DNA from 3 places in the Streptomyces sp. NBC_00690 genome. Region 3 is predicted to be linked to each of the others. Evidence: riboswitches for the same ligand, from Rfam matches in the RefSeq annotation. Region 3 holds a riboswitch; each other region holds the start of a gene.
What was found. Region 3 has a riboswitch for cobalamin ahead of cobN (cobaltochelatase subunit CobN). Riboswitches for the same ligand answer to the same signal wherever they lie in the genome.
Positions count from the first base shown of each region.

Region 1: another riboswitch for cobalamin. It lies ahead of OID54_RS31715 (hypothetical protein); the one in region 3 lies ahead of cobN (cobaltochelatase subunit CobN).
Region 2: another riboswitch for cobalamin. It lies ahead of OID54_RS05265 (hypothetical protein); the one in region 3 lies ahead of cobN (cobaltochelatase subunit CobN).

Region 1 covers NZ_CP109009.1:7,275,819-7,279,089, reverse strand. Annotated here, with positions in the region: gene OID54_RS31730 (YciI family protein) at 243-791, shown strand; gene OID54_RS31725 (hypothetical protein) at 788-1,087, shown strand; gene OID54_RS31720 (hypothetical protein) at 1,127-1,264, shown strand; cobalamin riboswitch at 1,524-1,726, shown strand; gene OID54_RS31715 (hypothetical protein) at 1,767-2,156, shown strand; gene OID54_RS31710 (ABC transporter substrate-binding protein) at 2,213-3,199, shown strand; gene OID54_RS31705 (FecCD family ABC transporter permease) at 3,217-3,271, shown strand, end outside.
Region 2 covers NZ_CP109009.1:1,198,210-1,201,480, reverse strand. Annotated here, with positions in the region: gene OID54_RS05270 (prenyltransferase/squalene oxidase repeat-containing protein) at 1-1,242, opposite strand, end outside; cobalamin riboswitch at 1,555-1,685, shown strand; gene OID54_RS05265 (hypothetical protein) at 1,800-3,212, shown strand.
Region 3 covers NZ_CP109009.1:4,612,576-4,615,846, forward strand. Annotated here, with positions in the region: gene OID54_RS20190 (cobalamin biosynthesis protein CobG) at 1-1,520, opposite strand, end outside; cobalamin riboswitch at 1,599-1,758, shown strand; gene cobN (cobaltochelatase subunit CobN) at 1,794-3,271, shown strand, end outside.

The DNA of each region.
Region 1 (3,271 bases), 2.7 Mb from region 3:
CGAGCTCCCTCCCCCGCCTGTGCACGGCAGGAGACCGCGGCGGCTTCCGGCCATCGCCCGGCACCAAGCCCGGCCGGACGGGGTCCTCATCGCTCGACTACAGGGCAGCGCAGGCCAATTGCCTGAGACCGGGCAGCCCAGGTGGCTACACCGCTTGACGGAAGCTGCGCCTTCTGGAACGCGAGCTCTTCGGCGGCCAAGCGGGTTGAGATAGCGCCCTTGGTGAGGAAGGGTCTGTGGTCATGGAGTACTTCTGCTACCACCGAGACCGGCTGAACTCCCTGGCGCTACGCGAGGAATTGCTGGAGGAGCACTGGTCCTACATGGACCGGTACGCAAAGGATCTGATCGCTCGCGGTCCGACCTTCGCCGATGATGATGAAACGCCCACGGGAAGCGTGCACATCGTCGATCTGCCCGATCCCGCGGCTGCCCGTGCGTTCGCCTTCGACGAACCCAACTACCAGGCCGGTGTGTACCGGGACGTGCTACTGCGCCGGTGGCGCAATGTGCTGGGGCGCACCATGTGGGATTTTCCCGGTGGCCAAAGCGGTGGCAATCGGTACCTGGTGCTGGGCCTCGGCGAGGGCCTGGCCGCAGACCTCGCCCTGCCGACCGAACAGGACGAGCTGATCGCGTACGGGCCGCTGCTGTCCGACGACGGCGACACCTGGCTGGGTACGGCGGTGCTGCTCAGCGCCCCAGATCCGGATACGGCACGCGCCACCCTGACTGCGGACCGGTACGCGGACATTGAGGTCCACGCCTGGGAGTTCGGCGGGCGTCGATGAGTCACGCAGGCACCGGGCTCACGGTCGTCGAGGACGTCCGCCCGGGCAATCTTTTGCCGCCGGAGGCCGGCTGGCGGATCGCGCGAGGGATCGCGGCGCCGGACGGTGCGGTCGGGAAAGCGCTCGACACCACGTGGTGGCGCCGCCTTGCAGATGCTGACGGCGAGTTCCTGGTGGCAGTCCTCGGACATCGGATCGGCGGCAACGACTCCTCGTGGACCACGCGCTACACCGGGGGCGGTGTGCCGGGGCTGACCGGCGACCCCTGGTTCGTGGCGCTCTCCCTCGACGGGTAGGTGCTCCTGGCGGAAGAGCCCAGCACGGACGGGCCTCGGGTGACGGCCCGCGTCCTCGCCGGGCTGCTGCACGACCGCGACACGGCATGCGCGGCGGTCACCAATCCGGCGATCCCGGTCCCCGTCCTGCATCGCATCCTGGCCACCGCCGGGGCAGCCGTGGCGGCCCGGAGCTGATCACCACCAGCCCACCGGGCAACCATGGCGGTCCGACCCAGAGCTCCGGCGGACCCCTTCCCCGGCGAATGGCGTTGGCCCACAGCAGAGCTCTCGCCCGGCCTGGAAGCGCGGGATGGTGCCATCGCGCAGATGCGTTCCGGTATCCGCGCGCCGCTCTGACCGGGAAGGCCGACAGCCGCCCCGGCCACCTTCGGGTTGGTGGATTGCACCATTCGACCCGGTCTTCGCCGTGTGACCTGCGCTTCAACTGCGGCCCAGACATACGATCCGGCCGCGCGGTCTGTCATGATGACGCCGAAAGGCGACGGCGGATCGAGGAAACCGGTGTGAATCCGGTGCGGTCCCGCCACTGTGATCGGCGAGCGAACCCCAAACAGACCACTGCCCCTACGCGGGTGGGAAGGCTGGGGCGAGCCTTGACCCGAGAGCCAGGAGACTCACGCGGTCGCCTCCTCGACAGAGCTGGGGCGGATCTCCCCAGAGGGGAGGGTGAGTCGGGATGCCCGAAGGGCAACGTTCCGGGGCTCCGGTGCCGTGCCGGGTCGTCGTGTGCCGGGACTGCTGCTGCGGCAGCGCGAAAGTGACCGGTATCGATCACGCAGCGCAGGTCGCCGCGCTGAGCCGGGACCTACCGGTACGGATCTCCGAGTGTCTGGACGTCTGCGACCAGGCGAATGTGGTCGTCGTCCAGCCCTCGGCTGCGGGACGCGCCGCCGGTGCCCGACCTGTCTGGCTCGGCCTCGTCAACGACCCCGCCGCAACCGACGACATCGTCGACTGGGTACGCGCGGGCGGCCCCGGAGAGGCCCCGCTGCCGGAGATCCTCGGCCTGTACGCCTTCACCCCGCCACGGCGGGTCCGTGACGCGTCGTCCGGCGACCCTCGCTGAACCCTTCCAACCGACCGCGGCGCACGGGCGTCCGCGGTGAGAGGACCGACCACATCATGGCGAAACGCTCCCTGTCCCTGCTGGCCGCTGCCGCTTTCCTGGTGGCGGGCTGTGGTGGTGGCACATCGACCGACCGGGACGATCCCGCCGCCTCGGGATCCTCGCCTGAGGGCTTCCCCGTCACCGTGACCAACTGCGGGGTGAAGACGACGTACGAGCGTCCGCCGCGGCGCGCGGTGACGCTGAACCAGCACGCCACCGAAGTGCTGCTCGCGCTCGGTCTGGAGAAGTCGATGGCGGGCACCGCCTATCTCGACGACAAGATCCTCCCCGAGTACCAGGACGCCTACGGGGGGATCAAAGTGCTCTCGAAGGAGTACCCGTCCTTCGAGGTGCTGCTCAACGCCGAACCGGACTTCGCCTACGCCGGGTTCGCGAGCACCTTCGACGAGAAGGAGGGCCGCAGCCGGGCCGCTCTCGCCAAAGCGGGCATCGACTCCTATCTGAATGTGGAGGAGTGCCCGACGGGACCGGTGACGATGGCGATGATCGGCGAGGAACTACGCGGCATCGGGAAGATATTCGGGGTTCCGGAGCGTGCGGAACGCGAGGTGAAGAAGGCCGAGGCGGCGCTCGGTGCGGTCGACAAGAAACTCGGCGGCGTCGATGCGCTCAAGGTGTTCGTGTACGACAGCGGGGACAAGACGGCGTTCACCGCGGGCGGCGCGGGCGTCGGCAACGAGATGATCAAAGAGGCGGGCGGGACGAACATCTTCGCCGATCTGGACAAGCAGTTCGGTGATGTCTCGTTCGAGCAGGTCGCCGAACGGGCCCCCGAGGTCGTCGTGATCTATGACTACGGGGACCAACCCCTCGCGGCCAAGAAGAAGTTCCTGTTGTCGCACCCGGCGCTCCAGGACGTGCCCGCCATCAAGAACAAGCGGTTCGCGGTGCTCCCGTTGTCCTCGACCGTGCTCGGGGTGCGAGTACCGGCGGGTGTGGAGTCGTTGGCCCGTCAGCTGCACCCGGACCGTTTCCGGTGACGGGCGCGCCCCGGGCCTTGGGTGACGTTGTCTCGGACACCGCCACCAAGGCTCCCGGGCCGACCGCCGCGG
Region 2 (3,271 bases), 3.4 Mb from region 3:
CCTGCGCAGGTAGTCGCGGGCCTTGGTCACTGCCGTGCGCTGATCGCCCGCCTTGTGGAGGGCGAGGACGGCGAGACCCGTGGTGGCGGGGTCGCCGTCACAGTTCTCACCGGGGCCGATCAGGACGCTGCTGACACTGCCGTTCCGACATTGGAGCCGAGCCAGCCTGGTCACCGTGTCCACCGGGGGCCGGACGCCGCCGCGCAAGAGCGCCAGCACCCCGAGTGCCTGTCCATCGGTGTACGCCGCGTTGCGGAAGTCGCCCTTGGCGGTGCAGCCAGGTGTGTGGGTACCGGACTCCGGGCCGCTCACACAGACGTTGTCCACCAGATCGGCGAGCAGATCGTGTCCGCCGAAGTCATGGGGGTCCGCCTCCGCCACCGCTGCGACGAGGGCAAGGCGAGCAGCTGCCGTTGCGTCCGGCGGCTCGTTCCGACCCGCCGCATAGGCGTAGGCATCGGTGGCCGAGCCCAGGAAGGCGATCGTCCTGTCCAGGGTTGCACTCTTGCCGTCCGCAGCGGCGAGGGCGAAGGCGGCCTCGGTGGTGAGGAAGTGGTTGGGCGTTTCGGAGCCGTCATCCACCACTCGCTCGCCGTCCGTCAGCTTCCCCCGCACCCATGCGGCGGCCTTGGCTATCTTCACCTCGGCCGGTGGCACGTTGGGTACTTCGGGATCGGGCCCGGGAGTGCCGCCTCCTGCTCTCACTTCGTCAGGGGTGAACGTCGGTCGTCCCGTGCTGCCACCGATGTCGGTGCCGCCGAAGACCCAGGCGTCCACGTCCCCCGGCCGGGGCCTGCGGTCCATCGCGCCGTACTGGCTGTACGACCAGTCGTCGTCACCCGCTGCGGCGACCCAGTAGGACCAGTACGCGGTCGCTTGTGGCGTGAGGACGCAGTCCTCCACGTCCGGAGTCGGGTACTGCGTACCGGAGTTGAACGATCCATGGCCGATGCGACAGATGAACGCCGGACCATCGTGGCCGGTTCCGGCCGTACTGAAACCGGCCTCGTGCAGCAGTTCGTAGCCGGTGGTGGGAGTGGCATCGCAGCCCCGTTCCACCGCCCCGCCGAAGGGCCCGAAGTCCACGGCGACCACGGCACCGGCACTCGCGGTGCACTGCGCCATTGGGTCTGCCGCGACCGCGGGGGCGTTGACGAAGGCGACACCGGTGCCGCCGAGAAGAAACACCGCCGACAGCAGCGCCACCAGCGCTGTCCGCCTTCTCCGTCCGACTCTGCCCACCACGGCTCCTCACATCAGCCGTGCGACGGCCGTGGTTGAGGGGCCGCTCCCCGAAGTCATCGCAGGTGGGAAGCGCCTGTCGACCACGCCGTAGTCCGCGACGGCGCTTCTCGCTGAAAAACTGTTGCTCCAGGCATTCCGACTCGCCCGGCTCCGGCCGGGCCTACGGTTGCGGGTCAGTGCCGGATTTCGACCGGCTTTCCCTGAAGTGCAGTGCGTATCAGGCGGATTGGAACATGCAGATAAAGACAGCGTCAAGGTGACCTGAATCGCCACCGGGTGATTCCCGGCCACCGTCGTGGCCGATCTGGTGCACTCGCCACCGCTCGGGTAGCGTCCAGGGCTGCCACATGGGGGAATCCGGTGTGAATCCGGAGCTGACGCGCAGCGGTGTGGGACGGCAAGGACCGTTCCGAGCCCGAATGCCCATGCGGTGCAGCAGCGCTCGAAGCCGTACCACGCGATTGGACGACGGCCCGAACTCGCCCCGGCCGCACCAGTTTTCCCGCGGCCCTGCGCGCCCGGCGTCGGCGTCCCTGTCACCACAGGAGCAGGCCATGCACCGTCCCTCGACCTCCCGCCGCCTCGCCTTGGCGGTGCCCGTAGCCATCGGGCTCATCGCCCTGACCGTGCCGCTTGCGGCAGCGACCTCCACACCGGCCCAGATCGCCACCTCCAAGACCAACGGCGTCGCCTACCTCAAGTCCCTCCAGGCGGCGGACGGTTCGTACGCGGGCTCCGGGCTCTCCAACGAGTGGGCGTTCAGCGCCTTCGCCGCGGCCGGTACGGCGGTCGTGGACGTGACACCCGGTGGCGATGTGACGAAGAACGCCCGAACCGTCTATCGGAACCTGCTGGCGACCGCTGGTTGGCCCGCGGCCTCACCCGTCGTCACCGACTACGAGCGGGGCACGCTGAACGCCTACGCGGCGGGCATCGACCCCGCCCGGGTGTCCGCCTCCCGCAATCTGATCGCCGATGTCTACGGCTACTGGCAAACCGCCGAAGCCGGCTACTTCGGACCCTCGGCCAACTACAACGGCACCGTCTTCGCCGCGCTCGCGCTCGCCGGTGCAAAGACCCAGACGGGTACTCAGCGCGTGCCCCAAGCACTCCTGGACAAGGTGACCACCCGCATCCGGGCCAACCAACACAACGACGGCGGTTGGGACTACCAGAAGGCCGAGGGCAACCCCACCCGTCTCAGCGCCGCCAGTGATGTCGATATGACCGGCGCCTCGATGGCGGCCCTGTGTGCGTCCGGAGTCCCGAACACGGACACCGACATCGTCCAGGCCAGAACCTTCCTCAAGAACAAACTGGTCCCCGCGACCGGCGCGTTCAACGCGATGTACGGGATCAACACCAACTCCAACGGATGGGCGGTCGCCGGACTCAACGCCTGTGGCATCAACGCCCAGACGGGCGACTTCCTCACCTCCATGGGCAAGACCCCCATCGACTTCCTCATCGCCCAGCAGTACAACCCGGCCGGCGGTTTCAAGTACAAGCCCAGCGACACCGCGCCCTCCGCCTACGCCTCCATCGACGCACTCCGGGCCGTCGCGGGCGGCGGCTTCACCACCGCTCCGCCCACCCCCGTCACTCCCGGCGCGCCGAAGTGGGTCGCCGAGAGCGCCTTCACCCCCGGCACCGCCACCGAACTCGCCCTCAGCGTGGACGACGGCGCAGGCGGTCTCAAGGTCTGTTCGGTCGCCTTCACCCCCACCGCAGGTACGAGCACGCTCTCAGACGTGCTGAACGCGGCGGCCTCGGCCGCCACGCCGGCCGGTTGCGTGACCTCCGTGACACCGGCGTCGGGCTCCGGCACCATCACCGAGATCAACGGCAAGTCCAACAGCGGATCCAACACCTGGAAGGTCAGCGTCGATGGCTCCGCCTTCGCCTCTGCCACCCGGGGCAAGGCGGTCAACATCGGGGACACCATCGCCCTGCGCTGGGGAGTCTGATCCCGGCCGGGCGAGCGGCGCCCGCTCGCCCGGCCCTCCGCCTACTTATGAGAGACAGG
Region 3 (3,271 bases):
GCGGCGGCGGACGTGTCGGTGGGGACCGTGGTGCCGTGGGCGACGGGGGGTGGATCGCCGCAGACGCGGGTCACCCGGAAGCTGCCGTCGGGGGTGGCGAGGGCATCGACCCGGTCTCCCGGGGGGCGTCCGCAACGGCGTTCGCAGCCGGACCAGTAGACGGGGAGTTGGGTGAACCTCCCTGCTGTGGAAGGGAGTTCCCATGAGACCACGGCCTCGGCCATGGCGCGGACGTCGGCCGAGGACTTGGCGCATCCGGGCATGCCGATGCAGGCGCCGACACCGTTCCAGGGGGAGTCGGCCGTGGTGATCAGCCCGGTGGCGGCCAGTTCGTCGAGGGCGCTGCCGGCCTGGTCGCCTGGCATGCCGGTGACGATCACTCCGCGCCAGGGGGTGAGGCGCAGTTCGCCGTCGGGCGTCTTCCGGGCGGTGCTGGTCAGCCGTTCCCACTGGGGGCCGGTGAGGCGGCCGAGGGGGGCGCCGATGGAGAGCGCGGCCGGGGAGGTGGCGGCGGGGGCGCTGGGGCGGATGGCCTCAGCTGGGCCGCTCGGGCCGCGCGGGATGCACAGAAGGGACGGGAGGGATGGGAGAGACGGGAAAGATACGGAGGGCGGCGTGGGCGGGACGGGCGGGGTGGGAGTCGGTCGGGGGTCCGGTGGGGTGACGATTCCGTACGGGGGCGGGGTGGCGGTCTCTCGCCGGGGGTGCCGTCGGATGCCCGTCAGGGGGATGCCCGCCTTCGCGAGCCGTGCCAGGGTCCCTTCCCGCAGTCGTGCGCCGGTGTCAGGGAGGTCCCGTACGCGCCAGACCTTGGCCTCGGGTGTGAGATCGGCCGCATCCAGGAACGTTTCAGCACAGAGCAGCGCGGCCCGTGGAGCATCGTCCGAACGGGACAGCAGCAGTACGTCATCGCTGTCCCCGATCCGCAGTCCGGCGCCACCGTCGTGGTCCCTCGCGGTCCGTCCGGATGTCCCGGCGGCCAGCAGGGTCACATCCGCGCGCAGGGCGTCCACGTCCCCGCGTCCGTCGTCCAGGGCGAACAGGAAACGCCCCGACAGGGCCGCCGCCCGAGCGCTGGCGCAGAGCAGTTCGTCCAGTGCCCTCAACCAACCCCGTACGCCGGGCCCCGAGCCGCTTCCGTCCAGTCCGTCCAGTCCGGCCAGGGGCGAGGCCACGACGTTGCGCACCCGCTCATGGGTCGCGGACGGCAACAGCCCTGCATTTCCCAGGAGCTGGGCCAACTCTCCGCCGCACTGCTCGCCGAGTCCGCGCAACTGCACATTGCCCCGGGAGGTGAGGTGCAGTTCGCCGTCGCCCAGCCGTCTGGCCGCCGTCAGCAGTGCCTCGGCCTGCGCCGGGCGCAGCACACCCCCGGGTATCCGGATCCGGGCCAGTGCGCCGTCGTCCGCCCGGTGCAGCCGCAGGGAACCGGGGCAGGCGTCACCGCGCACCCCGGAGGGGGTCGTACCGGTGGCGCCGGCTTGGGCCGGGCGGGGTGAGGTGGGCATGTCGGCGAGCATACCGACCAGCCACGACCGTCATTTGGGACGGTATGAGCCACACCAGTAAGACGGTATGAACCGCACCGAAAAGGCGACCCTTACTATTTCGGGGACGGGCCACCCGGTCCGGCAACGCAGAAGGCGACAGCGGAGGAAGCCCGGTGTGAATCCGGCGCGGTCCCGCCACTGTGAGCCGGCCGGACGAAGGCAGTCGTCGGGGCGGCGAGTCAGGAACTCCCGTCGTCCGACACTGCCCGGGGCGTGGACACCCCGAGGAAGGCCCGATGCCGTATGCCGCACGCACCGAAGACCCCTTCTACCGATGGACCGGCCAGCCCCCCGAACCCCCCGGGCGACGCACCCGACATCGTCCTGTTGTCGACGTCCGACACCGATCTGCTCAGTGCCCGAGCCGCCGGTGGACCGGTCGGCTTCCGCTATGCCAACCCTTCCCGCACCGCCCTCGACGACCTGCCCGCGCTGCTCGAAGGCGCCGGGCTGGTCGTCGTACGACTGCTGGGCGGGGTGCGTGCCTGGGAGGACGGACTCGACCGGATCCGGGCCAGCGGTCTGCCGCTGGTGGTCCTCACCGGTGAACAGGCGCCCGACGCACAGTTGATGGCCGCCTCCACCGTCCCCATCGGCATCGCCGCCGAAGCCCACGCCTATCTCGCCCACGGCGGCCCGGCCAACCTGGAGCAGTTGGCGCGATTCCTCTCCGACACCGTCCTGCTCACCGGCCACGGTTTCGACCCGCCGGCACCCGCACCCTCCTGGGGGCGGCTGGAGCGCACGTCCGCTGCCGGGGACGGCCCCACCATCGCCGTCCTCTACTACCGCGCCCACCACATGAGCGGAAACACCGCGTTCGTGGACACCCTGTGCGGTGCGATCGAGGCGGCGGGCGGCCGGGCGCTGCCGCTGTACGTGGCCTCGTTGCGGGCGCCGGAGCCCGAGTTGATCGAGGAGTTGCGGGCGGCCGAGACGATCGTGACGACCGTGCTCGCAGCCGGTGGCACCCGGCCAGCCGAGGCGTCCGCCGGCGGTGACGACGAGTCCTGGGACGCGGGTGCGCTCACCTCGCTCGACGTACCGATCCTCCAGGCCCTGTGTCTCACCGGATCGCGCGCCGACTGGGAGGAGAACGACGAGGGCGTGTCCCCGCTGGACGCGGCCAGTCAGATCGCGGTGCCCGAGTTCGACGGGCGGTTGATCACCGTGCCGTTCTCCTTCAAGGAGATCGACGCCGATGGGCTGCCGGCCTATGTCGCCGACCCGGAACGCGCCGCCAGGGTGGCGGGGATCGCCGTGCGGCACGCCAGGCTGCGCCGCATACCCGCCGCGGACAAGCGCCTTGCGCTGGTCCTGTCCGCCTATCCCACCAAGCACTCGCGCATCGGCAACGCGGTCGGGCTCGACACCCCCGCGAGTGCGGTCGCGCTGCTGCGGCGACTGCGCACCGAAGGCTACGACTTCGGCACCGAGGACGTGCCCGGGCTGGCGTCCGGCGACGGTGACGAGCTGATCCGGGCCCTGATCAACGCGGGCGGGCACGACCGGGAGTGGCTCACCGAGGAGCAGTTGGCCCGCAACCCGGTCCGCATCCCCGCGGCGGACTACCGGCGCTGGTACGCCACCCTCCCCGAGGAGCTGCGCACCGCCGTGGAGGAGCACTGGGGGCCGCCGCCCGGTGAGATGTTCGTGGACCGGTCGCGCAATCCGGAGGGCGACATCGTCCTCGCCGCCCTGCGGCACGGCAATCTGCTGGT